One region of the Mesorhizobium sp. RCC_202 genome, then DNA from elsewhere that is predicted to be linked to it. Evidence: riboswitches for the same ligand, from Rfam matches in the RefSeq annotation. Region 1 holds a riboswitch; the other holds the start of a gene.

What was found. Region 1 has a riboswitch for S-adenosylmethionine ahead of AB6802_RS00070 (O-succinylhomoserine sulfhydrylase). Riboswitches for the same ligand answer to the same signal wherever they lie in the genome.
Region 2: it holds a riboswitch for S-adenosylmethionine, as region 1 does, so the genes downstream of both, AB6802_RS25730 (homoserine O-acetyltransferase) here and AB6802_RS00070 (O-succinylhomoserine sulfhydrylase) in region 1, are expected to answer to the same signal.

What each region holds. Positions count from the first base shown of each region.
Region 1 is NZ_JBFUPO010000001.1:8,992-24,111, reverse strand. It holds gene AB6802_RS00115 (ATP-binding protein) at 172-1,428, shown strand; gene phoU (phosphate signaling complex protein PhoU) at 1,639-2,364, shown strand; gene AB6802_RS00105 (magnesium and cobalt transport protein CorA) at 2,503-3,513, shown strand; gene AB6802_RS00100 (GcrA family cell cycle regulator) at 3,651-4,175, opposite strand; gene AB6802_RS00095 (aspartate aminotransferase family protein) at 4,532-5,731, shown strand; gene argF (ornithine carbamoyltransferase) at 5,750-6,661, shown strand; gene AB6802_RS00085 (Hsp33 family molecular chaperone) at 6,902-7,909, shown strand; gene apaG (Co2+/Mg2+ efflux protein ApaG) at 8,098-8,490, opposite strand; gene AB6802_RS00075 (ceramide glucosyltransferase) at 8,704-9,849, shown strand; gene AB6802_RS00070 (O-succinylhomoserine sulfhydrylase) at 9,886-11,076, opposite strand; SAM riboswitch at 11,133-11,210, opposite strand; gene AB6802_RS00065 (2'-deoxycytidine 5'-triphosphate deaminase) at 11,348-12,442, shown strand; gene araD1 (AraD1 family protein) at 12,639-13,634, opposite strand; gene mmsB (multiple monosaccharide ABC transporter permease) at 13,894-15,120, opposite strand, start outside.
Region 2 is NZ_JBFUPO010000013.1:73,362-88,481, reverse strand. It holds gene AB6802_RS25800 (hypothetical protein) at 1-240, opposite strand, end outside; gene ftsE (cell division ATP-binding protein FtsE) at 526-1,185, shown strand; gene AB6802_RS25790 (cell division protein FtsX) at 1,178-2,170, shown strand; gene AB6802_RS25785 (YdcF family protein) at 2,328-3,053, shown strand; gene AB6802_RS25780 (pyridoxamine 5'-phosphate oxidase family protein) at 3,050-3,679, opposite strand; gene AB6802_RS25775 (LysR substrate-binding domain-containing protein) at 3,781-4,683, shown strand; gene AB6802_RS25770 (lysophospholipid acyltransferase family protein) at 4,763-5,554, shown strand; gene AB6802_RS25765 (LysE family translocator) at 5,558-6,178, opposite strand; gene AB6802_RS25760 (aldo/keto reductase) at 6,267-7,214, opposite strand; gene AB6802_RS25755 (gamma-glutamylcyclotransferase) at 7,331-7,852, opposite strand; gene AB6802_RS25750 (DUF2125 domain-containing protein) at 7,965-8,963, shown strand; gene AB6802_RS25745 (sugar kinase) at 9,029-9,970, shown strand; gene AB6802_RS25740 (prephenate/arogenate dehydrogenase family protein) at 10,090-11,025, opposite strand; gene hisC (histidinol-phosphate transaminase) at 11,032-12,135, opposite strand; SAM riboswitch at 12,267-12,344, shown strand; gene AB6802_RS25730 (homoserine O-acetyltransferase) at 12,437-13,606, shown strand; gene metW (methionine biosynthesis protein MetW) at 13,665-14,279, shown strand; gene AB6802_RS25720 (DUF1330 domain-containing protein) at 14,311-14,631, opposite strand; gene AB6802_RS25715 (glycosyltransferase family 2 protein) at 14,942-15,120, shown strand, end outside.

The DNA of each region.
Region 1 (15,120 bases):
TCGTGCTATGGAGCCTCTACGGCGCCTGCCCCCTTTGGGGCGCAAAATCGCTGTAGAACTTTGATTTTGCGCATGAACCTTTGCGAAAATCGATCCTGATTTTCAGGGGCCCATGCGCAAGGCCGGTCCAGCGAGAAGTTGGCCGGATCGCAAGCGGGGTAACGCAGGCCTATGGCGGAGACAAGCGCGGGGCACAACGGGGAACAAGCCTTGGCGGCGCGATTGTGGCGCGGCCGCTGGCTGCTTGCCGTTGCCGTCGTTGCGGTCGTCGTCGTCTATGGTTTCGCCGGCACGTCCATCTATGTGCCGCTGCTGGCCATGGTCGCGCTGATCGCCGCGGCGATGCTGCCGCTCGCCGACGAGCGTCAGTCGGCCAATGAGGCAGCCGCGATCGAGGCCATCGGACTGCAGCGGCTTTCCGGCGAATACCTGGCGGCCGCGGTCGCCGACCCGCTGATCATCTTCGACCATTCCGCCACCATCGTTCATGCCAATGCCGCCGCCTTCGCCGCCTTTGGCGGGCTGGCGCCGGGCATGTCGCTGTCGCTCAAGTTCCGCGCGCCGGAGATGCAGGCATTGCTGGACGGCATCCTTGCGGGAGAGATCGCGTCCGACGTCGTCGACTACACCGAAAAGCTGCCTGTGGAGCGGACTTACCGGGTCAGCGCCTCCACGGTTGGCCACGCCACCGGCCTCTATGTGCTTGTCTTCAAGGATCAGAGCGAGACGCGCCGCATCGATCGCATGCGGGCCGACTTCATCGCCAATGCCAGCCATGAGCTGCGCACGCCGCTTGCTTCGATCGCTGGCTTCATCGAGACGTTGCGCGGTCCGGCCCGCAATGACGCGACCGCGCGCGATCAATTCCTGCAGATCATGCAGAACCAGACCGGCCGCATGGCACGCCTGATCGACGACCTGCTTTCGCTGTCGCGGCTGGAGATGAAGCCCTATCTGAAGCCGGGCACCGAGGTCGATCTTCGCCAGACCATCGACAGTGTCATCGACTCGCTCGCGCCGCTGGCCAGCGAGAACGGTGTCGTCATCGAACGCGATTTCGCCGCCGGACCGCTGGTCGTTCCCGGCGATCGCGACGAGCTCTTCCAGGTCTTCGAAAACCTTCTTGAGAACGCCTGCAAATATGGCCAGTCAGGCGGACACGTCACCGTATCGATTGCCGACGGCGAGGACGGCCAGGGCGTCGACGTCTCCATAAGGGACTATGGCCCGGGCATTGCCGAAGAGCATATTCCGCGCATCACCGAGCGCTTTTATCGCGTCGATGTCGAATCGAGCCGCACCCAGAAAGGCACCGGACTTGGCCTTTCGATCGTCAAGCATATATTGACACGACATAACGCAAGGTTGTCGATCAAGTCGGAAGTTGGCAAGGGCGCGGCGTTCACGGTTCATTTGCCGGCTCGCTGATCGGCTACAGGTTGCCAACCGGTATTTTCTTCTTTCTGTCATGCGGTTCGCGTATCAGCGACGGATTGAGGAAACGAACTGGAGCAATTCCAGGAAAAGTGTGACACGGTTTTCCGTTCGGAATTGCGTCAAAAACAAAAGATAGAGCGGATCGCCGTTTCCGCGAAACGGTGAACCGCTCTAGCCGGCACAAACCGGGAAGGCATATAGATGCAGTCCGTCCATATCGTCAGTGCCTATGATGAAGAGTTGAAATTTCTGTCGAAGCGCATCGCGGCGATGGGCGGCCATGCCGAACGCATGGTCGAGCAGGCGGTAACGGCGCTGGTGAATGCCGACCATGGCCTCGCGCAGAAGGTCATCCAGGACGATCTCGTCCTCGACGAAGGACAGCGCGAGATCGACGACAAGGCGATCATCATCATCGCCAAGCGCCAGCCGATGGCGACGGATCTGCGCGAAATCGTCGGCGCAATCCGCATCTCGGCCGACATCGAACGCGTCGGCGACCTCGGCAAGAACGTCGCCAAGCGCGTGGCCTCGGTCGACGGCCGCCAGCCGACCAGCCTTTTCCGCGGTCTTGAGGCCCTCGCCAATCTGGCGCTGACGCAGCTCAAGGAAGTGCTCGACGTCTACGCCTCGCGCTCGGTCGAGCGGATCGGCTTCGTGCGCGACCGCGATGACCAGATCGACGCCATGTACACCTCGCTGTTTCGCGAGCTCCTGACCTATATGATGGAAGACCCCCGCAACATCGCGCCCTGCACGCATCTCTTGTTCTGCGCCAAGAACATCGAGCGCATCGGCGATCACGCGACCAATATCGCCGAAACCATCTACTACATCGTCACCGGCGACCAGATGCCGGTCGACCGGCCCAAAAGCGACAAGACCGACAAGGTCGTGGTTTCGGCGGCGGCAGTCCCGGCCAATTGAACGCCTGCCTCTCGAACGATTGTCTAATTTAGGCTAAGCTCCCCGGCAGAACAGGGAGATAGGGCGGGTTTGCCGTTCCTGGAACGGTGAAACGCTCCAGGCGCGGCGATCCGCCAGGCGCTAGCGCGGGAGGTTGCGATGGAACAAGTTCGGAACCTGACCCCGGCCCCGCAGTCGACGTCCGGGATCATTGCCTCAAGCGTCTATACCGGCGGCAAGCGCGTTGCCGACATCGCGATCGAGGACGCGGGCGAATGGGCGCGAAAGCCGGGCCACGTCGTCTGGATCGGTTTGCTCGAGCCGGACCGCAACCTCCTTCTCAGGGTCCAGGCGCAATTTCACCTGCATGACCTGGCGATCGAGGATGCCGAGCATCCGCATGCCCGCCCGAAGATCGAGCAATACGGCGACGCCCTGTTCATCGTCGCGCGCACCGCGCAGCTTATCGAGGGCCGCGTCACCTTCGGCGAAACGCATCTGTTCGTCGGCACCGGCTATATCGTCTCGGTCAGGCACGGTCCGTCGACCTCATACGCCGCCGTGCGCCAGCACTGGGAAAGCTGCCCGCACTCGCTGGCCAAGGGTGAGGATTTCGTCCTCTACGCCATCCTGGATTTCATCGTCGACAACTACATGCCGGTGCTGGAGCAGATCGAGGACGAGGTCGAGGCGATCGAGGACAAGGTCCTGCTGAAACCGATGACCGGCCCGGATATCGAGCGGCTCTACATGTTGCGCCGCGATCTTCTAAGGCTGCGCAACGCGGCCTTGCCCCTGGTCGAGGTCTGCCGCCGGCTGACCAGCGCCGAGCTGCTGCAAATCCATGCCGCCATGCATCCGCTGTTCCGCGACGTGACCGATCACATCCGCACCGTGCAGGAGAAGATCGACAGCCTGCGCGAGGTGCTGGCTTTCGCTTTCGAAGCCAGCCTGCTGGTCGGCCAGAGCCAGGAGACGGCGATCTCCAAGAAGCTCGCATCCTGGGCGGCAATCCTGGCGGTGCCAACAGCCTTCGCAGGCATCTACGGCATGAACTTCACCGACATGCCGGAACTGAAGATGCAATATGGCTACCCGATGGTCCTGAGCACCATCGCGCTGATCTGCGCCTTCTTGTACTGGCGCTTCAAGAAGAATGGGTGGCTGTAAGTGAGTCGGTAGAAATTAGTGAGTGGTGAAACCGCGCTCTGCGCCGCATTTACTACTCACTACTCACTACTCACTACTCACTACTCACTACTCACTACTCACTACTCACTACTCACTACTCACTACTCACTACCCACTCAGCGATTGCGCCTGCGATCCCCCGCCGGCTGGAACGCCACGCGGGAGTGGTACTTGCAGTAGGGGCCGGTTTCGGCTGACTCATTGCCGCAGAAGCTGAAATCCTCCGACAGCGGATCGCCGTTCGGCCATTTGCAGGTGCGCTCGCTCAGTTCGACGAGCTGCAGATTCCGCGAAATCGGCACGACGACGTTCTCGACCGGGCGGATGTAATGGCGCGCCACGGGCTCGGCGTCGAATTGTATCTGCAGCGCCGTTGCGCCGACGGAAGCGGTCACATGGCCATGGCGCGAGGTGCTGGCCGCGCGGGCTACCGATTTCTGCATCGAGGCGCCCTGCACCGTCTTCTTCTGCCGCGCCGGGGCGGCTGTCGCGCGACCGCGGCCCGACAGCTTCAGGCGATGGACCTTGCCGATGACGGCATTGCGGCTCACTCCGCCCAGCTGAGCGGCAATCTGGCTGGCGCTCAGACCTTCCGACCACAATTTCCTGAGAAGTTCGACCCGCTCGTCAGTCCAGTTCATGAGACCGCGCTCCTGTGAGGCGTACGGCAGTCAGAATCCTTTCCCGCCCCGGCTCTCGCCGGGCAAACGACACCACATGTACCGGGTGATTAGGTCCGCCGCACGAAATCTAGTTATTTCTCGACTACAATTACCTTATGCGCTGACTCGGTGACAAGAGTCCCCAGGGCAACACGAATCGGTTTTTTCGGTTTTCCCCAACTTGCGGGCCGCTGATGAGCCGGCGCGCCGTCGGGGGGCTTTGCCGCGCGCTTCTGCGCGACGTTTTCGTTGACTTCATGGCCGAAAAACATCATAAGCCGCAAAGGCCGCCGCATTGGCGGCTTTTTTGATTTCCGGTTCCGGAGACGCATATAATGAGCGGTTCGGCGCTTTACGAGACCTTTGCTCGCGCACCCCTGGCCTTCGACCATGGGGAGGGGACCTGGCTGGTCACCGACAAGGGCGAGCGATATCTCGACTTTGCCGGCGGCATCGCGGTCAATTCGCTGGGCCACAGCCATCCGCATCTGGTCGCCGCATTGACCGAGCAGGCCGCCAAGCTCTGGCATGTCTCCAATCTCTACGAGATTCCCGAGCAGCGTCGTCTGGGCGAGCGGCTGGTCAATGCCACCTTCGCCGACAAGGTGTTCTTCACCAATTCCGGCGCCGAGGCGCTGGAATGCGCCATCAAGACGGCCAGGCGCTATCATTTCGTCAAGGGCGAGCCCGAGCGCTTCCGCATCATCACCTTCGAGGGCGCGTTCCACGGCCGCACGTTGGCGACGATCGCCGCCGGCGGACAGTACAAATATCTCGAAGGCTTCGGCCCGAAGGTCGAGGGTTTCGATCAGGTGGCCTATGACGACATCGACGCCGCCGAGAAGGCGATCACGCCGGAGACCGCGGCGATCCTGATCGAGCCGGTGCAGGGCGAGGGTGGCATCCGTCCGGTGCCGACGCAGTCGTTGAAGCGGCTGCGCCAACTCTGCGACCAGCACGGTCTGCTTTTGATCTTCGACGAGGTCCAGTGCGGCATCGGCCGTACCGGCAAGCTGTTCGCGCATGAATGGACCGGCGTGACGCCCGACATCATGGCGATCGCCAAGGGCATTGGCGGCGGCTTCCCGATGGGCGCTTGCCTGGCCACCGACGAGGCCGTGATCGGTATGACCGCTGGCGTGCACGGCACCACCTTCGGCGGCAACCCGCTGGCTATGGCGGTCGGCAACGCGGTGCTCGATGTGGTGCTGGCCGAAGGCTTTCTCGAGGACGTGCAGCGCAAGGCGCTGCTTTTGAAGCAGGGCCTGGCCGGGGTTGCCGACGAATTTCCCGATGTCATCGAGGACATCAGGGGGATTGGCCTGATGCTCGGCCTGAAATGCGCCATGCCCAACACCAAGGTGAACATGGCGCTGCGCGACCAGCACCTGTTGGCGGTGCCTGCCGGCGACAATGTCATCCGCCTGCTGCCGCCGCTCACCGTCACCGACGAAGAAATCGGCGAGGCGCTGAAGCGCATCCGAGGTGGCGCCAAGGGCCTGACCGACGCGATCGCGGCCGAAGCCGCCAAGTAATTTCTGGAAACCCCGCCGATGAGTGTTCGCCACTTCACTGATCTATCCGCTGTTTCCGCGGGCGACCTGCGTGTCATGCTCGACGACGCGGTGGCGCGAAAGACCAGGCTCAAAGCCGGCGAGCGCTCGAAACCGCTCGAAGGCAAGGTGCTGGCCATGATCTTCGACAAGCCCTCGACGCGCACGCGCGTGTCCTTCGATGTCGGCATGCGCCAGCTCGGCGGCGAGACGATCATGCTGACCGGCACCGAGATGCAGCTCGGCCGCTCCGAAACCATCGCCGACACCGCCAAGGTGCTGTCGCGCTATGTCGATGCGATCATGATCCGCACCACCTCGCATGAGCGGCTGCTGGAGCTGACAGACAACGCCACCGTGCCGGTCATCAACGGGCTGACCGACGACACCCATCCGTGCCAGCTGATGGCCGACATCATGACCTTCGAAGAACATCGCGGTCCGGTGGCAGGCAAGACCTTCGCCTGGACCGGCGACGGCAACAACGTGCTGCATTCGCTGCTGGAGGCGTCGGCGCGGTTTCGGTTCGACGTCAATGTGGCGGTGCCGGAAGGCAGCGAGCCGTTCGAGAAATATGTCGACTGGTCGAAGGCCAATGGCGGCAAGGTCAGATTCTCCCGCTCGGCCGAAGAAGCCGTCGATCAGGCGGATTGCGTCGTCACCGACAGCTGGGTGTCGATGGGCCAGGAGCATCGCGCCCGCGGCCACAACGTCTTCCTGCCCTATCAAGTCAATGCGGCACTGATGGCCAAGGCCAAGCCCGACGCTTTGTTCATGCACTGCCTGCCGGCGCATCGCGGCGAGGAGGTCACCGACGAGGTGATCGATGGGCCGCATTCGGTGGTCTTCGACGAGGCCGAGAACAGGCTGCACGCCCAGAAAGCGGTACTGGCCTGGTGCCTGGGCGCTTGATCTGGCGCAATTCCAGGAAAAGTGTGAAACGGTTTTCCGTCCGGGATTGCGCAAAGACAAATAGCTGGAGGGGTCCGCTGCTTTCGTTAAGCAGTGAACCCCTCCAGCGCGACCGATACAGGGGATATCCCGACTTGATCCGGGGATATGTGATGCCTATTTGCGGGCCATCACGTAAATTGAACGCGCTTCGACGCATGCGGCCCGCGGGCCGGCATGGTTGCGCCCCGGAGTATTGTCATGTTGGAAACCCATACCTTGGCTGAGCACCATCAACCTCAACTCGGTGAATTCGGCTTCGCCGGCGACGATCATGTCGTGCCTTACGAGGTCGCGCCGCTCGACGTGCGCGGTCGCACCGTGCAGCTCGGGCCGATGCTCGACGCTATTTTGAGCCGCCACGATTACCCCGAACCGGTCGCCCGGCTTCTGGCCGAGGCCTGTGTGCTGACGGTTCTGCTTGGCACCTCGCTGAAGTTCGAGGGCAAGTTCATCCTGCAGACCCGCACCGACGGGCCGGTCGACATGCTGGTGGCGGATTTCTCCACGCCGCATGCGCTGCGCGCCTATGCACGCTTCGATGCCGACCGCCTGCAGGCGCTGATTGCCGCGGGAGAGACCTCCCAGCAGGCGCTGCTCGGTACCGGCGTGCTGGCGCTGACCATCGATCAGGGCGAACACACGCAGCGCTATCAGGGCATCGTTCAGCTCGACGGCGAGACGCTGGAAGACGCGGCGCGCACCTATTTCCGCCAGTCGGAACAGATCCCGACCGAGCTCAGGATGTCGGTCGCCAAGCTGGTGACGCCTGGTCCCGGCGGCGCGAGCGAGCAGTGGCGCGCCGGCGGTATCCTGGCGCAGTTCCTGCCGCAGGCGCCGGAGCGTATGCGGGTGCCGGATATTTCGGGCGGCGACGGCGATCCGCGCGACGTTACCGATCAGCCGGCCGACAATTCCTGGCAGGAATTGCTGGCGCTGCTCGGCACCATCGAGCCGACCGAGCTGATCGACCCGACGGTGGGCGCCGAACGGCTGCTCTATCGTCTGTTCCATGAGCACGGCGTGCGCGTCTTCCGTAGCGTGCCGGTCGCCGACCAGTGCTCCTGCTCGCGCGAGAAAATCAGCAGCATCCTCGCAGGATTTTCGGCTGAGGAGATCAAGGACTCGACCGAGGATGGCGGCATCCACGTCGCCTGTGAATTCTGCTCGACGCAGTACGATTTCGATCCGGCGGAATTCGCGAAGTGAGAAGCCTTTCCTTCTCCCCGTTTACGGGGAGAAGGTGCCCGAAGGGCGGATGAGGGGTAATGCGGCCTTCAGCGATCTAAAGGCGCATTGTCGCTTTGTCTGGAAGATAGTCTCCCAACGCTAGCGCCGCCCCTCATTGTCCTGCCGGACATTTCTCCCCGTGAAACGGGGAGAAAAAACGCTCTTGCCTAATTCACCGTTCGCCTTGTCCCGGGCAGGTCGAGCGAGAAAGCCGGAATGGCGATGTCGAACACCTCGCCGCGGCCGTTGCGCATCGTGTAATGGCCGACCATGATGCCGGACGGCGTCGAGAGCGGGCAGCCTGAGGTGTACTGATAGCTGTCGCCGGGATTGAGCTCCGGCTGGTCGCCGACGACACCGGCGCCGCGCACTTCCTCGACGCGACCTCGGCCATCGGTGATATGCCAGTAGCGCGACAGAAGCTGCACGAAATCGTCGGAGCGGTTGTCGATCGTCACCTGATAGCCCCAGACATAGCGGTTCTCGGACGGATCGGAGCGATCCTCCAGGTAGAACGGCCTGACCAGCACTTCGATGTTGCGCGTGACAGCGCGATACATGGGCTACTCCGGTTACCGCCGCGGGATATTTGCCGCACTTCGCGATTGTTACGCGAAATCACCCTGCCAGCTTCTTAAGCGCAGGTGCCGAAAAACAATGTCATTTAAGTGACACATGACAATGTTGGTGTGCACAAACTTTGTTGGGCGACTCGCGCGCTCTGTCGACTGATGAAACGGCCTCGCGGGGCCTTCGGGAGTGACCGGATCTCGATGGAACTCACTATCGCAGCCGCCCTAGCTTCGTCAGCCCTTCTTCTGTCCAACATCGCCAGCATCGTGCTTGCATCGTCGCGGCTGAAACCGCGGCGTGTCATTCCGCCGCCGGTCGGCGCGCGACCGCCTGTGTCGATCGTCGTGCCGTCGCGCGGCGTCGAGCCGTTCACCGAGGAAACCTTGGCTCGCGCCTTCTCGCTCGATTGGCCGCGCTACGAGCTGATCTTCTGCGTCGCCCATGCCGAAGACCCGGTGGTCAGGCTCGTCGATGCGGCGATCGAGCGCTACCCCGACGTTCCGGCGCGGCTCCTGGTCGGCGACGACAGGATCAGCGCCAATCCCAAGCTCAACAATTGCGTCAAGGGTTGGCAGGCGGCACGGCACAATTGGGTCATTCTCGCCGATTCCAACGTGCTGATGCCGAAGGACTATGTCCAGCATCTGATGGCGGCATGGCGCCCGGACACCGGCCTTGTCTGCTCGACGCCGGTCGGTTCGCGGCCGGACGGCTTCTGGGCCGAAGTCGAATGCGCGTTCCTCAACACGCTGCAGGCGCGCTGGCAATATGCCGGCGAGGCGCTCGGCCTCGGCTTTGCTCAGGGCAAGAGCATGCTGTGGAACAAGCCGATGCTCGATGCCAGCGGCGGCATCCACGCTTTGGCCGCCGAGATCGCTGAGGACGCCGCCGCCACAAAGCTGGTCAACGGGCTCGGCCTCAGGGTCAACCTTGTCGCATCGCCTTTCGAGCAACCGCTTGGCCTGCGCACGCTTGCCGAAATCTGGTCGCGCCAGACGCGTTGGGCGCGGCTGCGCCGGGTCACCTTCCCACTGTTCTTCGCGCCCGAGATATTCACCGGCGCCGCGATACCGTTGCTTTTTGCGCTGGTCGCGGCTGCCAGCGCCGGCGTCAGCCTGCCGACCACGGCGCTGTGCGTCCTGGTGATTGCCTATCTGCCGGAATGCCTGCTGGCCTGGTCCAAGGGCTGGTACCTGTCGCCGCGCAGCGTCACCGCAATGATCGTGCGCGACGCGATGCTCCCGGCGATCTGGGTGCGTGGTTGGCTGGGTGGCGCCGTTGAATGGCGTGGCAACGCCATGACCATCCGCACCGGGGAAATGACGGAGCTCGAGGAGATCGCCTGAACCACCTCAGGCAATCTCCAGCGACAGTTGTGAAGCTTACTTTGCCGCCTTCAGCGCCTGCGCGACGTCTTCGAGCAGGTCGTCCGTATCTTCCAGGCCAACCGAAAGCCTGAGCGTGCCCGGCCCGATGCCGAGCTCGGCGCGCGCCTCGTCGCTGAGGTTCTTGTGCGTCGTCGTCGCCGGATGGGTGATCAGGCTCTTGGCGTCGCCGAGGTTGTTGGAGATCAGCACAATGTCGAGCGCGTTCTGGAAGGCGAACGCGGCCTGCTTGCCGCCCTTGACGTCGAGGCAGATCAGCGTCGAGCCGCCCGTCATCTGCTTCTTGACGATATCGGCCTGCGGGTGATCGGCGCGGCCCGGATAGATGACGCGGGCGATCTGCGGCTGCCCGGCCAGGAAATCCGCGATTTTGCCGGCGCTTTCCGTCTGTTGGCGCACCCTGACCGGCAGCGTCTCCAACCCTTTCAGCAGCGTCCAGGCGTTGAAGGGCGACAGGCTCGGGCCGGTATGGCGGAAATAGTCGTGCAAATTCTCGTCGATCCACTTCTTGTCCGACAGGATGACGCCGCCGAGACAGCGCCCCTGGCCGTCGATGTGCTTGGTCGCCGAATAGACAACGATATGCGCGCCAAGCTGCAGCGGCTTCTGCTGCAAGGGTGTGGCAAAGACATTGTCGACGATCAGCCTGGCGCCGATCGAGTTGGCAAGCGAAGCGACAGCGGCGATGTCGACCACTTCCAATGTCGGATTGGTCGGGCTCTCCAGGAAGAACAGCTTGGTGTTCTTCTTGACGGCCTTTTCCCAGTTGGCGATGTCGGTGCCGTCGACCAGCGTCGCCTCGATGCCGTAGCGGGGCGCCAACGTTTCGACCACCCAGCGGCAGGAGCCGAACAGCGCCCGCGCCGCCACGATATGGTCGCCGGCCTTGGCGCTGCACAGAAGTGCCGCCGTCACCGCCGCCATGCCGGAAGCGGTTGCGCGCGCATCCTCGGCACCTTCCAGAGCGCACATGCGCTTTTCGAACATGTCGACGGTCGGGTTGGCGTAGCGCGAATAAATGAAGCCGGGCTCCTCGCCCTTGAAGCGGGCTTCCGCCGCCTGGGCTGTCTCATAGACATAGCCCTGGGTGAGATACATCGCCTCGGACGTCTCGCCGAATTGGGAACGCAGCGTTCCGCCATGCACGAGTGACGTCTGAGGCTTCCAGTTACGCTTGTTGGTGCTCATAGCCCTGCTTCCAGACACAAAAAAACCGGCCGCGAAAGTCGCAACCGGTCCATACGGCCTTGCGGCCAACGGTCCTTTAGCGACTTGTTTAACGTGGCTGCAAGCCGACCGGCCAAATCACCACGGGATAACAACCCTTTAAATGAGCGCCGCGCTTGCGTCAATTGCCGGCTTCATTAAGAGGGTTGTACCAGGCAGGTTCCGCAAAAGTGTCCAGCGGTTTTGCGGCAAGAACCTGCCACAAAGAGACCCGCCTTAACGGAGCCCGCCATTGCGGCAGACAGGCATTCTTCCCGATCAGGACATCGCGGCGCTGTTTGAGGCAGGCGCGCTGAAGTCGCCGCGCGCGCTCGACGCCGACCAGATCCAGCCGGCCAGCCTTGACCTCAGGCTCGGCGAAAAAGCCTTTCGCGTTCGCGCCTCCTTCCTGCCGGGTCCCGATCATCTTGTGGTCGACAAGCTCAACCGGCTGAAACTGCACGAGATCGATCTTGCCGAGGGCGCGGTGCTGGAGACGGGCTGCGTCTACATCGTGCCGCTGCTCGAAAGCCTGGCGCTACCGGCGCATGTTTCGGCTTCGGCCAATCCGAAGAGCTCGACCGGACGGCTCGACATCTTCACCCGCGTCATGACCGACCGTGGCCACGAGTTCGACAAGATCGCGGCCGGCTATCACGGGCCGCTTTATCTCGAAGTCAGCCCGCGCACTTTTCCAATCATCGCGCGCGCCGGCTCGCGCCTGTCGCAGATCCGCTTTCGTACCGGACATGCGGTGCTGTCGGAAAATGAGTTGCGCGATCTCCACCGCGCCGAGATGCTGGTCGCCACCGAGCCGCCCAACATCTCCGGCGGCGGCATAGCGCTGTCGATCGATCTCGACGGCGACAAGGATGGCCTTGTCGGCTATCGCGGCAAGCACCACACCGGCCTCGTCGATGTCGACAAGCGCGCCGCCCAGGACGTCGTCGATTTCTGGGAGCCGATCTATAAGAGCGGCGCCGGCGAGCTGGTGCTCGACCCGGACGAATTCTACATCCTGGTCAGCCGCGAGGCGGTGCACGTGCCGCCGCTCTACGCCGCCGAGATGACGCCCTTCGATCCGCTGGTCGGCGAGTTCCGCGTCCACTATGCCGGCTTCTTCGACCCCGGCTTCGGTCATTCCGCCGCCGGCGGCAGCGGCAGCCGCGCGGTGCTCGAAGTGCGCAGCCACGAGGTGCCGTTTATCCTCGACCACGGCCAGATCGTCGGCCGCCTGGTCTACGAGCACATGCTGAAGCGGCCGCAGGCGCTTTACGGTACCGATCTTGGCTCGAACTACCAGGCGCAAGGCTTGAAGCTTTCCAAGCATTTCCGCGCAGCGCGCTGAGTCGAAACAGCCAATCTCCCCCCTTGTGGGGGAGATGCCCGGCAGGGCAGAGGGGGGCGCGAAGGATCACGGCCTATCTCGATACCCAGCAGCGAAGAGTCCGAAAGCAAGCCATTTTTGGATTGACAGATCGACGGCACAGCGCCCCCCTCTGGCCTGCCGGCCATCTCCCCCACGAGGGGAGAGATCACCAAGCTCACAACGCCTTCACCGCCACCTTCACCGGCTTCTCGATCTCGAGCGGGTTGCGCAGCGGTAGGCCGAAATCCTGCGCCTCGATCTCGAACGTATCGCCAGCCTCGGTCCGGACGCCATCGGCGAAGGACAGCGTCGCGGTGCCGAACATGTGCACATGCACGTCGCCCGGCTGCCGGAACGCCGAATATTTGAAGTGATGGTGCTCGAGATTGGCGATGGTGTGCGACATGTTCGCTTCGCCCGAAAGGAACGGCTTTTCCCACAGCAAATTGCCGTCGCGCCAGATGCGCGATGCGCCGCGAATGTCGGCCGGCAGCTCGCCGATCAGGATTTCTGGGCCGAACGAGGCGTTGCGCAGCTTGGAGTGGGCGAGGAAAAGGTAGTTCACCCGCTCCGTCACATGGTCGGAAAATTCGTTCGACAGCGTGAAGCCGACGCGGAACGGCGCGCCGTCGTCGCCGATGACGTAGATGCCGGCGATCTCCGGCTCCTCGCCGGCATCCTGCGCAAAGGCCGGCGACATCAGCGGCGCGCCTGGCGCCACAGCCATGGTGCCGTTGCCCTTGTAGAACCATTCCGGCTGGACGCCGACCTGGCCCTTGGCGGCCTTGCCGCCTTCGATCCCCATGCGGAACATCTTCATCGAATCGGTGAGCTGTTCGTCACCACCCTCGCTGAGCTTCTTGTGCATGGAATCGCGCGCCGCAGCCGAACCGAGATGCGTTAGGCCGGTCCCGGTCAGATGCAGATGCGCGGGGTCCGGATGGTTGATCGGCGACACCAGCCGGCCCTTCTTGTAGGCGGCGTCGAGGTCAAAGGGTTCACCGAAGCCCTTGCGCTCGATCAGCGCCTCCAGGCCGACACCGGTGCGCGCGGCCTCCATCGCCAGCGAATAGACGCTGCGCGCGCCGTTGATGATCCTGGTTTTGCCGCCGCCATTGCGGGCAACGACGCGGATCGTCTCGGCGTCGTCGAGGATCTGGGAGATCAGCATGTTTTCAATCCTCTCTCATCGTGCGTGTGGCCGGCTGCCTTGCGGGCAAACCCTGACCGGCGCGGCATGGAGAAATCCACGCCACGGTTGAAATTCGTCGTCCGGATTGCGCTCGCGAACCTGTTCCTGTCGGGAGTTATTGCCGCCGCCCGGCAGCTTCGCGATCTGGAACCCGTATGCCTCCTTAAATTCGCACCAGGCGTTTTAGATGGAGCATGATCTTTTCCGAAAACCGGCATCCACTTTTCGGGATCACGCACTAGGCCTTGTTCTTGTTGTAGACGTCGAAGATGACGGCGCCGAGCAGCACCAGGCCTTTCACCACCTGCTGCCAGTCGACATTGACGCCCATGATCGACATGCCGTTATTCATCACGCCCATGATGAAGCCGCCGACCACGGCGCCGATCACCTGGCCGACGCCGCCCATGGCCGAGGCGCCGCCGATGAAGACGGCCGCGATGACGTCGAGCTCCGAGCCAAGACCCGCCGCCGGCACGGCCTGGCCGAGACGCGCCGCGATGATCAGGCCGCCAAGCGCCGACAGCACGCCCATATTGATGAAGACGAACAGCGTCAGCCGTTCGGTGTTGATGCCCGACAGTTGTGCGGCCTTGGGATTGCCGCCCATGGCGTAGATGCGGCGGCCGATGGTCATGCGTTTGGTGACGAAGACGAACAGCGAGATCAGAACGCCCATGACCAGCAGCACCACCGGCAGGCCCCTGTAGCTGGCGAATTCATAAACCAGGAACAGCGCCAGCGCGCTGGCGACCAGCGTCTTGATGACGAACAGCGGGAAGGGTTCGGCCTCATAGCCATGGCGCTCGCGCTTGCGCCGGGTGCGGAGCCCGAAATAGGCATAGGCCACAACGGCGATCAAGCCGAGCACGATCGTTGTCATATGCAGCGTCAGGCCGCTGCCGATAATGGTCTTACCAGCGGCATTGACCGTCGGCGGGATCAGCGTCAGCGGGCCGATCACATCGGGGATGAAGCCGGAGCTCAGCGCCTTGAAGTCGTCCGGAAGCGGGCCGACCGAGGATCCGCCGCCGAGCAGCGCCTGGCAGATGCCGCGGAAGATCAGCATGCCGGCCAGCGTGACGATGAAGCTCGGTATCCGGTGATAGGCGATCCAGTAGCCCTGCGCCGCGCCGATCAAGCCGCCGATGACAAGGCAGAAGATCGAAACCACCAGCGGATTGCTGAGCGGTCCGAGCTGCCAGATGACCATCATGTTTGCCGCCAGCGCGCCGATGAAACCGGCGACCGATCCGACGCTGAGGTCGATATAGCCGGAGACGATGACCAGGAGCATGCCCAGCGCCATCACGATGATGAACGAGTTCTGCTGAACCAGATTGCTGAGGTTGACCGGCTTGAAAAGTGTGCCCGACGTGGTGAACTGGAAGAACAGCATGATGATGATCAGCGCGATGATCAGGCCGTATTCGCGCAAATTCGTCGTCAGCGCCGAGACGGCGAT
Region 2 (15,120 bases), on a different contig from region 1:
CGACGGTGCCGGCTCCGGCCTGCGCAGCATGCCCATGCCTTCGATCGGCGGCGTCGAGGACGGTGGTGGCGAGATCGTCGGCACTGGTCCGGGACGCGCGTCAAAACGCGGCAGCACGACATAGTCGGCATCGACGACATCGGCCGGGGCATCGAGCACGACGCGCTCGGACGTGGCCTTCGCTGCCGCGCCGGTCATGATTTCGCCGGAAACGGGGCGCGCGGTTCTGTCGTCAGCCATTAACGGCACCAGTTCAGTCTTCGTTTCTTTTGCGTAAACGCAAATGGTTAACGCTTCCCCACCGTAACGGTTTTAAGGAGGCGTTAATGCCCCGAAATTAACCGCCGGTTAACCATGCCGGCCGATGGTCTGTTAGAGCAATTCCAGGAAAAGTGTGAAACGGTTTTCCGTCCGGAATTGCGGGAAAGGCACAGAGATAGAGCGGTTCGCCGTTTCCATGAAACGGTGGAACGCTCTAGAATTAGATTGTGGCGCGTCGCCGCCGAGAGTTTCAGGTCGCCGAACGTGATCCGCTTCGAAAATGTCGGCCTCCGCTATGGCATGGGTCCGGAAATCCTCCGCGACATCTCCTTGCACATTCCGGAGCGCTCCTTCCAGTTCCTGAGCGGCCCCTCCGGCGCCGGCAAGACGACATTGCTGCGCCTGCTTTTCATGTCGTTGAAACCGACGCGCGGCCTGATCACCATTTTCGGCAAGGATCGCTCCCGCATCTCGCGCAGCGAACTGCCGCATCTCAGACGCCGCATCGGCGTCGTGTTCCAGGATTTCCGCCTGCTCGACCATATGACGACCTATGAGAATGTCGCCCTGCCCCTGCGCGTGCGCGGGCGCGAGGAGGCAAGCTACCGAACCGACGTCACCGAGCTTCTGAAATGGGTTGGGCTGGGCGACCGCATGCATGTGCTGCCGCCGGTGCTGTCCGGCGGCGAGAAGCAGCGCGCCGCGATTGCGCGCGCGCTGATCGAACAGCCGGAAATCTTGCTGGCCGACGAGCCGACCGGCAATGTCGACCCGCCCCTGGCACGCCGGCTGCTCAGGCTCTTCATCGAGCTCAACCGTCTCGGCACCGCAGTGGTGATCGCCACGCACGACCTCGGGCTCATGGAGCAGGTCGATGCGCGGCGCATGATTCTCGCCGGTGGAAGGCTGGATGTCTATGACTGACCTTCCGGCCGATCACCTGCATGAAGAGGACGCCGTCGAAACCACGACCACTGTCCGCCGCGTCCAGCGCAAGATGGCGCCGATCGTGCCGGCGCAGAACATTGCCGGCCGCGCGCTTGTCCTGGTCATCGCCATCATGACCTTCCTGTCCTGCCTGACCTTTGGCGCCGTGACGCTGGTGCGCGACACCGCATCGGTCTGGGAAAACCAGATCTCGCGCGAGGCGACCATCCAGATCAAGCCGGCCGACGGCCTCGACATGGAAGCGGCCCTTGCCCAGGCCTCGCAGATCGCCGGTGAATTCCCCGGCGTGAAGGGCACCAAGATCATCGATCGAGACGCAACCGCCCGGCTTCTGGAGCCTTGGCTGGGCAGTGGTCTCAACATCGACGAGCTGCCGGTGCCGCGCCTGATCATCGTCACCATCGACGAGGCCAGCCCACCCGATTTTGCCGCGATCCGTGCCGCGATCACGCCGAAAATCCCAAGTGCCTCGCTCGACGATCACCGCACCTGGGTCGACCGTCTGGTGGCCATGGCGCATACGACGGTGACCATCGGCGTCGCGGTGCTGGCGTTGATGCTGTCGGCAACCGTGCTGACGGTGGTGTTCGCCACGCGCGGCGCCATGGCCGGCAACGGTCATATCATCGAAGTGCTGCATTTCGTCGGCGCCGAGGCCCGCTTCATCGCGCGCGAATTCCGCTGGCATTTCCTGGTCACCGGCATGAAGGGCGCTGCCGCCGGCGGAGCGCTGGCGATCGCCGTCTTCATCGTCTTTTCCTGGTGGTCGTCGCGCAACATGGCAACGCCGCAGGCCGACCAGGCGACCGCGCTGTTCGGCAATTTCGCCATCGGCTCCGCCGGCTATCTCGGCGTCGGTCTGATGGTCGTGGTGATCGGCGTGCTGACGGCGGCAACCTCGCACGTGACCGTCGTCGCCTATCTCAGCGACATCGACGTCCGGCAGCCGGACGGAGGCTGAAGATGCCTGCAATTCCGACACGCGCTGCGGAAAAATACGAACTCGGCTTTGGATGCGTAATGCTGAGGCAAGACAGCAATCACACACTCGGCAAATGCCGTAACGCAAAGTGCGCTGTCTCACCTATCAACGGCCGCATTTCAGGATTAACCATAGGATGATGGACGCGCGGGAGCAGACCGGGACAGCTGGACGGATGCCGACGGTGCTTGCGCGCGCCGCCACTCCGGCCACGACCGGCCGTTTGAGGCTTGCGCTGCGTTTCTGCGGATTTGTCGTCCTCGTCATACTGGTACTGTTTGCCGGCGGCTTCGGATGGTTTGCCGACAAGGTGAGCCACATGGCGACCCCGGTCGACCCGGCCAAGGCCGACGCCATCATCGTGCTGACCGGCGGCCAGTCGCGGCTGGACGCGGCGATGGACCTTTTGGCATCCGGCAAGGGCAAGCGGCTGCTGATCAGCGGCGTCCATCCCTCGGCCAGCCGCCACCAGCTGCAGGTGGCGATGGGCGGTGACAAGCAGCTGTTCTCCTGCTGCGTCGACATCGACCGTGCCGCGCTCGACACCATCGGCAATGCCGAGGAGAGCGCCAAATGGGTCGAAAGCCACGCTTATGGCAGCATCATCATCGTCACCAACAATTACCACATGCCGCGCAGCCTGCTTGAAATGAGCCGGCTGCTGCACGGCGCGCGGATCGAGCCCTATCCGGTGGTCAACACCAATCTCGGCAATGGCGGCTGGCTGACCAAGCCGGAAGCGTTGCGCGTGCTGGTCACCGAATACAGCAAATATGTGCTGTCGTTGGCGCGCGGCTTTCTGCCGCTGCGGCCTGGCGCCGAAGGCGTCACACTGGCGGAAGCTTCTTCAGTAAAGAACTAAACCTCACCGGCAGCCTTACCGACACTACCCCGCAGGCGAGCGACCTCCTGCTCGAGGCTTGCGATGCGCCGATCGCGTTCGGCAAGTGCTGCCGCGACATCGGCCGCCTCGAAACGCTGCGGGATATGCTGTGGGCAATTGGCATCCCAGGCTGAGACGGTGAACAGGATCGTCTGCTCCGGCCGCGCCTTGTAGTTCTCCGGCATCAGCCTTGCCGTCTGCTCCGGATCGTTCTCGACGACACGCGCCTTGCCCCAGATCTTGATGCGCTGCCGCATCATGTAATCGATCAGGAACAGGAAGGCCTGGTCGTTATCTTGCAGATTGCCCTGCGTGATGAACTGCCGGTTGCCGGAGAAATCGGCAAAGCCGATCGTGTGCTCGTCGAGCACCTTGAGGAATCCTGCAGGGCCACCCCTATGCTGGATGTAGGGCTGTCCGTCGGCATTGGCCGTCGCCAGGAAGACGCTGGTCTGCGCCTCGATGAAGGCGGCGACATCCGGCGTGATCGTCGCGCGCCAGCCGCCACGCTGCTGGACGCGCGAATAGGAGTCGCGCGATCCCTTGCGAGTCTGGATCGCCTTGACGGTCGGCGTGAAGGCGACATCGCTGGTGAAGGCATTCATGGCGGCGCTCCTCGTGCAGGCTCGCCGATCAAATAACCTCTTCCGAAAAACGGATGTAGAGCGCATATTTGCAACTCATCCTTCCAGATTTCGGAAGAATAATGGATCGTCTCGACGCCATGTCCCTGTTCGTCGCCACGGTGGAGGCCGGCAGCCTATCGGCCGCCGCGCGACGCGCCGGCATGCCGTTGGCGACCGTCAGCCGCAGGCTCTCTGAACTGGAGAAGCATCTGAAGACGCGCCTGCTCAACCGTTCGACGCGACGCCTGAGCCTGACCGACGCCGGCCAGTCCTATCTCGCCGCCTGCCGCCGTATCCTTGACGATGTCGGCGAGGCCGAGCGCGCCGCTGCCGGCGAGTATCTGAACCCCACCGGCGAACTGGTCATCACCGCGCCGGTCGTCTTCGGCCGCCTGCATGTGCTGCCCGTTGTCACCGACTTCCTTGCCGCCTATCCCGAGGTGGATATCCGCCTCACTTTGTCCGACCGGCTCACCCAGCTGGTCGAGGAGCATATCGATCTTGCGCTGCGCATCGGCGAATTGCCGGTATCGGCGATGGTCGCAATGCGCGTCGGTTCGATCCGCCGCATCGTCTGCGCGAACCCGGCCTATCTTGCCGGGCGCGGCGTGCCGGCAAGGCCGCAGGACCTAGCCGGCCACGACTGCGTCACCTCCGAAGGGCTTGCGTCTCCGGCTACATGGAACTTCGGTGCGGGCAAGTCGGAAATCGTGGTGCCTGTCCGCTCGCGGCTGCAGGTCAACACCGCCGAAGCGGCGATCGACGCCGCGATGGCCGGCCTGGGCCTGACCAGAGTGCTGTCTTATCAGGCCGATGCCTCCGTGCGCGCCGGAGCGCTGCAAGTGGTGCTGGAGCCGTTCGAGCCGCCGCCCTGGCCGGTCAGCCTGGTGCATGCGGGCCAGGGGCGATTGCCGGTGAAGCTGCGCGCCTTCCTCGACTTCGCCGCGCCGCGCCTGAAGGAACGGCTGGCGCGGTTGCTGTAGCCCGGCGTTAGACCTCGGCGACGTTTCCTTTTTGCGCCTGCTTGGTGTAACCAACGCAAACTCACCATCGGGCCCCCGTATGCTCACTCTCCGTTCGCTTGCCTTCAACTTCGTGTTCTATGTCAACCTGATCGTCCAGATGATCGTCTGGACGCCCTACTATTTCCTGTCGCCGCGCCACCGCGCCTGGTTCGTGCCGAAATTCTGGTCGCGCACCTCGATGTGGCTTTACGACAAGATGGCGCTCACCAAGAACGACATCACCGGGATCGAGAACCTGCCCGAAGGCTCCTTCATCCTGGCGCCGAAGCACCAGTCCTTCTGGGATGCGATCGCCTTCTATCCCTATCTCGAGGACCCGCTCTACATCCTCAAGCGCGAGCTAACCTGGATCCCGTTCTTCGGCTGGTACATCATGAAGATGCGCATGATCCCGGTCGATCGCGGCAGCCGCTCGAAGGCGCTGAAGGCCGTCGTCAACGCCACCAAGGAGGAGATGGCGCGCAATCCACGCCAGCTCATCATCTATCCGGAGGGTACCCGCCGTCCGCCAGGTGCGGAGCCATCTTACAAATACGGCATCGTCGAGATTTATGCGCAATTGGGCGTACCCGTGGTTCCGGTTGCCCATGTCGCCGGCCTCTACTGGCCGCGCCGCAAGTTCTTGCGCTACCCCGGCACCATCAAGGCCCGCTTCCTGCCGCCGATCCCACCTGGCCTCGACAAGGAAGAATTCATGCGGCGGCTGGTCGGTGAGACCGAGGCCGCCTGCGATCAGATGCTTGTCGAGGCCGCGCAGGGGCCCAACCCGCCGCCCATGCCGCCGACGGCGGCAAAGCGGTTGGCGGAGCTTGGCGCGGCGAAGGCCTGAGTCTTATGGCAGCGCCGCCCAGGCGGTCGTCAGCACCAGTGTTGCCGCGAAGATCAGATTGATGATCCGCGACGCCACGGGATGGCGCAGAAACCGCGCAAAGCCCGTCCCAGCGAGCAGCCATGCCGCATGGATGACAACGATCATCACTACGAGCACCAAGAGCTTGGCGGGCCCGCCCAGCGCCTCGGCTTGCGACGAAGCCCCGGCAAAGACGGCGGCAATCGCCACATAGGCCTTCGGATTGGCGACGGCGAGCATGAAGCCGCCGGCAAAGGTCGGGTGTGTCGCTTGCTTTCCGCTCTCGGCCAGTGGCGACGCCGTCGCTATCTTGAAAGCAAGATAAAGGATGTAGGCCGCCGAGAGGATCGTGAGCACGGTGGCCATCGCAGGCATCGATGCAAGCACCCCGACAATGCCGGCCGCCACCACCAGCAGCACGGCGACCGTCCCGAGCACCAGCCCCGACGCGTAACCCAGCGAGGAGCGCAGGCCGAACGCTGCTCCGACAGCGGTGACACTGATGGTCGATGGCCCCGGACTGCCCATGACGACGGTCGCCGCCACGATGAGCGCCAGCAATTGCTGCCAGGGCTGCGCCTCGGACAATACTCCTGCTGCCATGCCGCACCCCGTTCCTGCCTCTATGCGGTAGGACTAAGGGCAATCGTCGCGACGGTCTTGGACGATTGTGCGCGATCGACTCACTTCGTCAGGCGCTGGCCCGGTCGAGCGCTCCGATATCATCACTGGAAAGCTTCAGCGACGCGGCGCGGATCAGACTGTCCATCTGGGCCGGCGTCGTCGCGCTGGCGATCGGCGCGGTGACGCCTGGACGCGCGATGATCCAGGCCAGCGCCACTTCCGCCTGCTTGGCCGAGTGGCGCTCGGCGATGGCATCGAGCGCCGACAGGATGCGCATGCCGCGCTCGTTGAGATATTCGGCAACGTCTTCGCCGCGCTGACTCTGGCCGAGATCGGCCTTGCCGCGGTATTTGCCGCTGAGAAAACCCTTGGCCAGGCTGAAATAGGTGATGACGCCGAGGTCCTGCGCCTTGCAGAGGTCGAGCAACGGGCCGTCCAGCGACGAACGATCGTACAAATTGTATTCGGGCTGCAGCACCTCGTAGCGCGGCAGGCTGCGCAGGCTGGCGACGTCGAGTGCGGCGCGCAACTGGCCGGCATCGAGATTTGAGCAGCCGGGATAGCGGATCTTGCCCTTTTCGAGCAGGCGCTGATAGGCGCCGAGCGTTTCCTCGTAAGGCGTGGCCGGATCCGGCCAGTGCGACAGGTAAAGGTCGATGACATCGACCTGCAGCCGCCTCAGAGATGCGTCGACCGCCTTTTCGATATAGGCGGCGGAAAGGTCCTTCTTGCCCTGACCCATGTCCGAGCCGACCTTGGTGATGACCACCACCTTGTCGCGGTTGCCGCGGCTCTTCATCCAGTTGCCGATGATGGTTTCCGATTCGCCGCCCTTGTTGCCGGGAACCCAGCGCGAATAGGCATCGGCCGTGTCGATGGCGTTGAAGCCGGCTCCGACAAAGCGGTCGAGCAGATCGAAGGAGGTCTTCTCGTCGGCGGTCCAGCCGAAGACATTGCCGCCAAGGACCAGCGGCGCGATGGAAAGGTCGGTGCGACCGAGGCGGCGTTTCTGCAAGGCTGATCTCCATGATGCTGGAACGGGCGCGACGCCCGGGGATGGGTTGCCGCTAAGCTAGGTCGTGGCTGGCCGAGGTCAAAGGCATGGTTTTGCTTTTTGATCGGACCAGAGCTTCACGAAGGTGCCACCTGCCGGCCGACTTCCTCCAGCCAATGATCGCGGATGCCGAGCGCCTCGAGGTGCTCGAGCGTGCTCAGCACGTAATCTTCATTGTTGCCGGACCGGCCTACGGCGCCGCGCACGACTTTTGCCGCCTCAACGGCGTCGAGCGCGCCGGCATATTGCACGTGCTGGCGATCAACGATGTAGGCGACTGCCTCGACCACGCCGCCGTCATCCAGCCGGACATCGAGCATGCGTTCGAGATAGACGCTGGTCACCAGTTCGCGTTCGCGCAGGTAGGAGAGCACCTCGCCGCGCAGATTGGCCGGCACGCGGTAGGCAAGGCCGATGCAGGAGCCGCCGCGGTCGAGGCCGAGCACCAGTCCCGGCCGCTCACGCGTGCCGCGATGCACGAAGGAATAGACGCAAAGCGAGCGGCGATAGCCGTAGAGCCGGGCGCGTCGCGTCTCGATATGGGCGAAACCCGGCCGCCAGATCAGCGACCCATAGCCAAAAACCCAAAAATCGCCCATATCGCCAAGCCTGATTGCATTTCGAGTGACGACAGCGCCGGTAGGTGTGTTTCTGTTCCCGCGAGTGCGTGAGAATGAAGTCGTCACATGAGGGGTTAACGAGAGCCGCAGCATGACGTCAAGGGACGAGCGACCATCCAAACCCCGCCGCCGGCTGCTCTGGCTCGTGGCGTTCATCGTCGTGCTGTTCGCCATCTACAGCGGGGGCTGGTTCTATCTGGCCGACCGGCTCAAGACCGAAGCCAACCAGGCTTCGGCAAAGCTCCAGGCCAGTGGCATCGTCGCCGGCTGCGCCAACCTCACCGTCAGCGGCTATCCGATGAGCTTCACGGTCTCCTGCGACAACATCGCCTATGAGGACGATGGCAGGAAAGTCGCCGCCTCCACCGGCAGCTTCAACGCTGTTGCCGATATCAGCTCGCCCTTGTCGCCCGTCGCCGACCTGCGCGGCCCGCTGCGGACGATGGCGCCCGGCACGCCGCCGCTTTTCATCGATTGGGACCAGTTACAGGCAAACGTCAAAATGTGGTGGCCATTGCCGAGCAGCGTTTCGCTGCGGGCCGATGGGCTGTCCGGTCAGACCGACCCGCAAGACGATACGGATCCCGTGCAATTGTTCAGTGCCGGCAAGGCGGCCGGCGAGCTACAGCCGGTGGGCCAGGATGTGAAATATGTCGGCAGCTTCGGCGATCTGGAGATCAATGCGGATGCGATCGGCGGGCGCGTGCTGCCGGCGCTGGATGGCAGCGGCGAGGCCACGCTGAAGAACGGCGTTGCGCTGGTTGCCGTGCCGCCGAAAAGCCTGCGCGGCCAGTCGGTCGATATCGCCAAGCTCGACCTGTCATCCGGAACGGCGCGCATCACCGTGTCGGGGCCGATCTCCGTCGATGCCGAAGGCCTGGTCGATGCAAATCTGACGATCAAGCTCAAGGACCCCAAGGCGGTGGCGGCCATCCTTGGCGGCGCCATGCCGGAGCACAAGAGCGAAATCGAGCAGGGATTTGCGGCCATTGCCATGCTTGGCAAGGAGCCGTCCTTGCCGCTGAAAATAACCAAGGGCAAGGCTTCGCTGGGGTTCATTCCGCTGGGCAAGATCAAGCCGGTGGACTAGGCATGGTCCCGAAAAGTGGGAACCGGTTTTCGGGCAAGACCATGCCGGCAAAGAAAATTGACGCCATGGCCCGACCGGTCAGACTGCTCAGCGTCGGCGCCTTCACCCTCGACACGATCCTGCGCGTCGATGCGCTTCCCGCTCATCAGGGCAAATTCATCGCCAGCGACGGAGTCCAGATCGCTTCCGGCATGGCGACGAGCGCGGCCTGCGCCGCGCATCGTCTCGGCGCCGACGTCTCGCTTTGGGCAAGCGCCGGCGACGATCTGGTCGGTGACCAGCTGATCGCCGGCATCCGGGACGAAGGCATCGACTGCAGCCTCATCCGCCGCGTAGCCGGCGCCCGCTCGGCGCTGGCCGCGGTCCTGGTCGATGCACATGGCGAGCGCGTCATCGTTCCGTTTTACGACAAAAAGACGCATGCCGATCCCGAAAAATTGCCTCTCGCCGACCTGTCCGCTTTCGACGCCGTGCTGGTCGACGTCCGCTGGCCGGGCGCCGCGGCACTTGCCTTGACCGCTGCGCGCAATGCCGGCCGCCCGGCGATCCTCGACGCCGATACCGCGCCGGTCGAGGTGCTGGAGCGGCTGTTGCCCCTGGCCTCGCACATTATTGCCTCCGAGCCCGCCGCCCGCATCGTCTGCGGCCACGCGCTCGATCCGCAAAGCGCTTGTGCCGATCTAGCCTCGCGCACCGATGCCTTCGTGGCGGTGACCGGTGGCGCCGCCGGAACCTGGTGGCATGATCGCACGAGCGGCGGCGTACGCCATGTCGAGGCGCCGAAAGTCAAGGCGGTGGACACGCTCGCCGCTGGCGACGTCTTCCATGGCGCCTTCGCCGTCGGCCTTGCCGAGGCCATGCCCATGGAGGAAGCGCTGCGCTTCGCCAGCGCCGCCGCCGCGCTCAAATGCCTGCGCTTCGGCGGCCGCCTCGGCGCGCCGGACCGGACGGAGACGCTTGCCATGATGGCGGCGCACTGGCCACCCCAGCACGGAAAAGGGAGCTGAGATTCAGGTCAGGCCGAGTCGAAAATGGTGGGCTCCGAGAACCGGAGCGAAACGTACTTAAGTACGTGAGCACCGGAAGCGCAGGAGCCCGCCATTTGCAGGCCGGCCTCACCTGAATATCAGCTCCCTTTAGGGTGTTCTACCGCCTGACGGCCGAAGTCCGGCACGTCGATATCCTGGCCGGCCTCGATGATCGAGCGGCGGACGGCGCGGGTGCGGGTGAACAGGTCGAACAGTTTCTCGCCATCCCCCCAGCGGATTGCCCGCTGCAATGAGGCCAAATCTTCCGAGAAACGCGCCAGCATCTCCAGGATCGCATCCTTGTTGTGCAGGCACACGTCCCGCCACATGGTCGGATCGGAGGCCGCCAGTCGGGTGAAATCGCGAAAACCGGAGGCGGAATATTTGATGACTTCGCTCTTGGTCACCGCCTCAAGGTCGTCCGCCGTGCCGACGATGTTGTAGGCGATGATATGCGGCAGGTGCGAGACGATAGCCAAGGTCATGTCGTGATGCTGCGGATCCATGGTGTCGATGTTGGAGCCGCAGCGCCGCCAGAACTCCGACAGCTTCTCGAGTGCCGCGGGGTCGGTGCCCGGCATCGGCGTGAAGATGCACCAGCGATTGTCGAAGAGGTCGGCGAAGCCGGCGTCCGGTCCGGATTTCTCCGTGCCCGCCAGCGGGTGTCCTGGAATGAAATGCACGCCCGCCGGCACATGCGGCTGCATCTGCGCGATCACGGAGGCCTTGGTCGAGCCGACATCGGTGAGGATGGCGCCCTGCTTCAGCACCGGGGCGATTTCCGCGGCGACGTCGCCGGATGACCCGACCGGCACCGAGACGATGATCAGGTCGGCGTCGCGCACCGCTTCCCTGGCATCCGTCGTGTAGGAATCGCCGAGACCGAGTTCCTCGGCGCGCTTGAGCGTCGATGCGCTGCGCGTCGCGATGGCGATATGGCAGGCCAGCCCCTCGCGGCGGATGACGCGGGCCAGCGACGACCCGATCAGGCCGATGCCGACCAGCGCTATTTTCTCGAACATCGGTGATGCCATGGTGTTTTAGCTTTTCAGGAAAATCGTCAGCGCATCGACGACGCCGCGATTGGCCTCCTCGGTGCCGACGCTCATGCGCAGCGCGTTGGGAAAGCCGTAGCCGGTGACGCGGCGCAGGATATAGCCGCGCTGGCTGAGATAGTCGTCGGCGGCCGCCGCGGAGTGCTTCTTGTCGTCGGGGAAGTGGATCAGCAGGAAATTGCCGACGCTGGGCGTCACCCTGAGGCCGAGTTTCGTCAGTTCCTCGCCGAGCCAGGTCAGCCATGTCTCGTTGTGCAGCACACTACGCTCGACATGGGCGCGGTCGCGGATCGAAGCGATGCCGGCCTCGATGGCGGTGGCATTGACGTTGAACGGACCGCGAATGCGGTTGATCGCATCCACGATATGCGCCGGTCCGTACATCCAGCCGACCCGGGCGCCGCCAAGGCCGAGCTTGGAGAAGGTGCGCGTCATCACCACGTTCTCAGCGCTTCCGGCAAGCTCGATGCCGGCTTCGTAGTCGTTGCGGCGGACATACTCTGCATAGGCGGCATCCAGCACCAGAAGCACGTTCTTCGGCAGGCCGGCATGCAGGCGGCGTACCTCACTGAACGGCAGGTACGTGCCGGTCGGATTGTTGGGGTTGGCGAGGAACACGATCCGCGTCGCGGGCGTCACAGCCGCCAGGATTGCGTCGACATCGGCGCGCTCCTCGGTTTCCTTGACAGTGACCGGCCTGGCGCCTGCCGCCTGGATGTAGATCTTGTAGACCATGAAGGCGTGCTCGGTGAACACGGCCTCGTCGCCGGGCGAAAGATAGGTTTGCGCCAACAGCCCCAGGATCTCGTCTGAGCCGTTGGAGCAGATGATGTTTGCCGGGTTGAGGCCATGCACCTCGGCGATCGCTTCGCGCAACCGGCGGGCCGAACCGTCGGGATAGACATCCAACTTGGCAGCCACGTCCCGCGCCGCCTCGATCGCCTTCGGCGAGGGCCCGAGCGGGTTCTCGTTCGACGACAGTTTGTAGACCTTCGTTACCCCGGCCGGCGCCGTGCTCTTGCCGGGCACGTAGGCCTCGATGTCCATGATGCCCGCGCGGGGCGTCGGACGTGGCTGATCCTGCTTCATGTCACAAATCCGTCGAGAAGGCCTTGAGGCCGCAGCGGAAATACAGGCCATGGCGCGGAATGTCGAGTGCCAGCGCTTAGGGCGCGCAGCCTTGCCGTTGACGAAGCGCGGCGCTGGTTCTAGAACAGCAGCAACACTTCCGTGGTGATTTGGCCGGTCGGCTTGCAGCCACGTTAAACAATTCGCTAAAGGGCCGTTTGCAACCTGTAAACCGGCTTTGCGAAGGCAGGCCGGTTTTTTGTTGTCCGTCGGCCCGGACACCGCATCGGGCAAGATCGATGCGGCATGGATGAGGACTGCAATGGCCGCTCAGCGCGCTGCACGAACCAATGACGAGGCCGACCATCCGTCGAGCCCGCTGCTGCAGTTCGGCCCCGACAGGCCGCTGAAGCTCGACGCTGGCACGCTGCTGTCGCCGTTCCAAATCGCCTACCAGACCTATGGCACGCTCAACGATGCCCGCTCCAACGCGATCCTGGTCTGCCATGCGCTGACCGGCGACCAGCATGTCGCCAGCACCAATCCGGTAACCGGCAAGCCGGGCTGGTGGGAAGTGCTGATCGGCCCCGGCAAGATCATCGATACCAACCGCTTCTTCGTCATTTGCTCCAATGTCATCGGCGGCTGTCTCGGTTCGACCGGTCCCGCCTCGACCAACCCGAAGACCGGCAAGCCTTACGGGCTCGAGCTGCCGATCATCACCATCCGCGACATGGTGCGCGCGCAGGCGATGCTGGTCGACCATTTCGGCATCGAAAAGCTGTTTTGCGTGCTCGGCGGCTCGATGGGCGGCATGCAGGTGCTGGAATGGGCCGCCAGCCATTCCGAGCGCGTCTTCTGCGCGCTGCCGATCGCCACCGGCGCCCGTCATTCCTCGCAAAACATCGCCTTCCACGAAGTCGGCAGGCAGGCCGTGATGGCCGATCCGGACTGGCACGGCGGCAAATATCTCGATTTGGGCAAGCGCCCTGAAAAAGGGCTCGCTGTCGCCCGCATGGCCGCCCATATCACTTACCTGTCGGAAGCGGCGCTGCACCGCAAATTCGGCCGCAACCTGCAGGACCGCGAGGCGCTGACCTTCGGCTTCGACGCCGATTTCCAGATCGAAAGCTATCTGCGCCACCAGGGCATGACCTTCGTCGATCGCTTCGACGCCAACTCCTATCTCTATTTGACCCGCGCGATGGACTATTTCGACCTCGCCGCCGACCATGGCGGACGCCTGGCCGATGCCTTCGCCGGCACCAAGACGCGCTTCTGCCTGGTCTCCTTCACCAGCGACTGGCTGTTCCCGACCGAGGAGAGCCGCTCGGTCGTGCATGCGCTCAACGCCGCCGGCGCCTCCGTCTCCTTCGTCGAGATCGAGACCGATCGCGGCCACGACGCCTTCCTGCTCGACGAGCCGGAACTGTTCGCGGCGATCAACGGCTTCATCGCCTCGGCCGCCCGCGCGAGGGGACTCAGCGCATGACCCCGAAAAGTTGCAGACTTTTCGGACCGGGATCATGCGCCAGGCAGGAGGCGAAGTCATGAGCGTCAACCGCGCCCAGCGTGTCGATCTCGAGGTCGTCACCGATCTGATCCCGCCAAACTCGCGTGTCCTCGATGTCGGCTCGGGCGACGGTCTGCTTTTGGAACTGCTGCAGGAGACCAAGCAGGTCGACGGCCGTGGGCTCGAACTGTCGCAGCGTGGCGTCAACGAATGTGTGGCGCGCGGCCTCTCGGTCATCCAGGGCGACGCCGACACCGACCTGAAATTCTATCCCGACAAGGGCTTCGATTTCGTCGTGCTGTCGCAGACCATGCAGGCGACCCGCAACCCGAAGATCGTGCTCGACGAATTGCTCAGGATCGGCAACCGCGCCATCGTCTCCTTCCCCAATTTCGGCCACTGGCGCGTGCGCTTCTCGCTACTGGTCAAGGGCAGGATGCCGGTCACCAAGGACCTGCCCTATTCCTGGTACGACACCCCCAATATCCACTTCTGCACCATCCGCGACTTCGTCAATCTGTGCGAGGAGCTTGGCGCGACGGTCGAGAAGGCAACCGCGCTCGACGCCGCCGGCCAGAAGATCGGCTTGTCGATGCCCTGGTGGTTCTGGAATTTCTTCGGGCAGCAGGCGGTGTTTTTGCTGAAGCGTTAGCTTGCGGCGTGAATTCCTCATGCATGGGCTGTCAGCCAAGCACATCCGTAGCCTTGTGCGGATGCTCGACGCCGTCAACGAAGATCACGTCGGAGTTCGAATTGCCGGTGCGCAACGAAAGGATCGCCTGGTAGGCCGGCGAACCATACCAGTCCCGCACATGCTGCCGGTCCGGGAATTCGATCACGATGAGATGCCCCGACCAATCGTTCTCGACGACGTCGACCTCGCCGCCATGCACGAGAAAGCGGCCGCCGAAAGGCGCCAGCGAGGCATCGATCTTTTCCAGATATTCGGTCATCCAGGGACCGGGCGTGACATCGCGCATGTGGGCAACGGCGTAAGCGGTCATCATCTACTCCTTCATTGGAAGCCGACCTCCGGCTTGATGGGAGCAGGTTGCAAGATCGAGGTATTCCCGTCGATTACCTCCGAAGTCATCATTTCGGGGAGACGAAGCGGGGATTGGCGAGATCGCGGGCCGCCGACGGTGTTGCTTTCGCAGCGCGGCCGAAGAAAAACCGCCTCCCGCCAATACACATCAACGTGACAGCGACACCTGCTTCTTGTTAGCGTCTTCGGACAATTTGGGGGGGAACATGCATAACGAACCACAGCAGATCCTTCGGGCAATTCGCCGAGCCGGGACCTAACCAAGCCAGATGCCGACCGAAGCGGTTCCGCTGATCACAGTCATCACGCCGACACACAACCGGCGCAGCCAGGTTGTGCGCGCGGTGGAAAGTGTTCTGGCCCAGACACTTACCCGCTTTGAGCACATTGTGGTCGACGATGGCTCGACCGATGCCACGGCCGCCGCGCTGGCCGAAATTCGCGATCC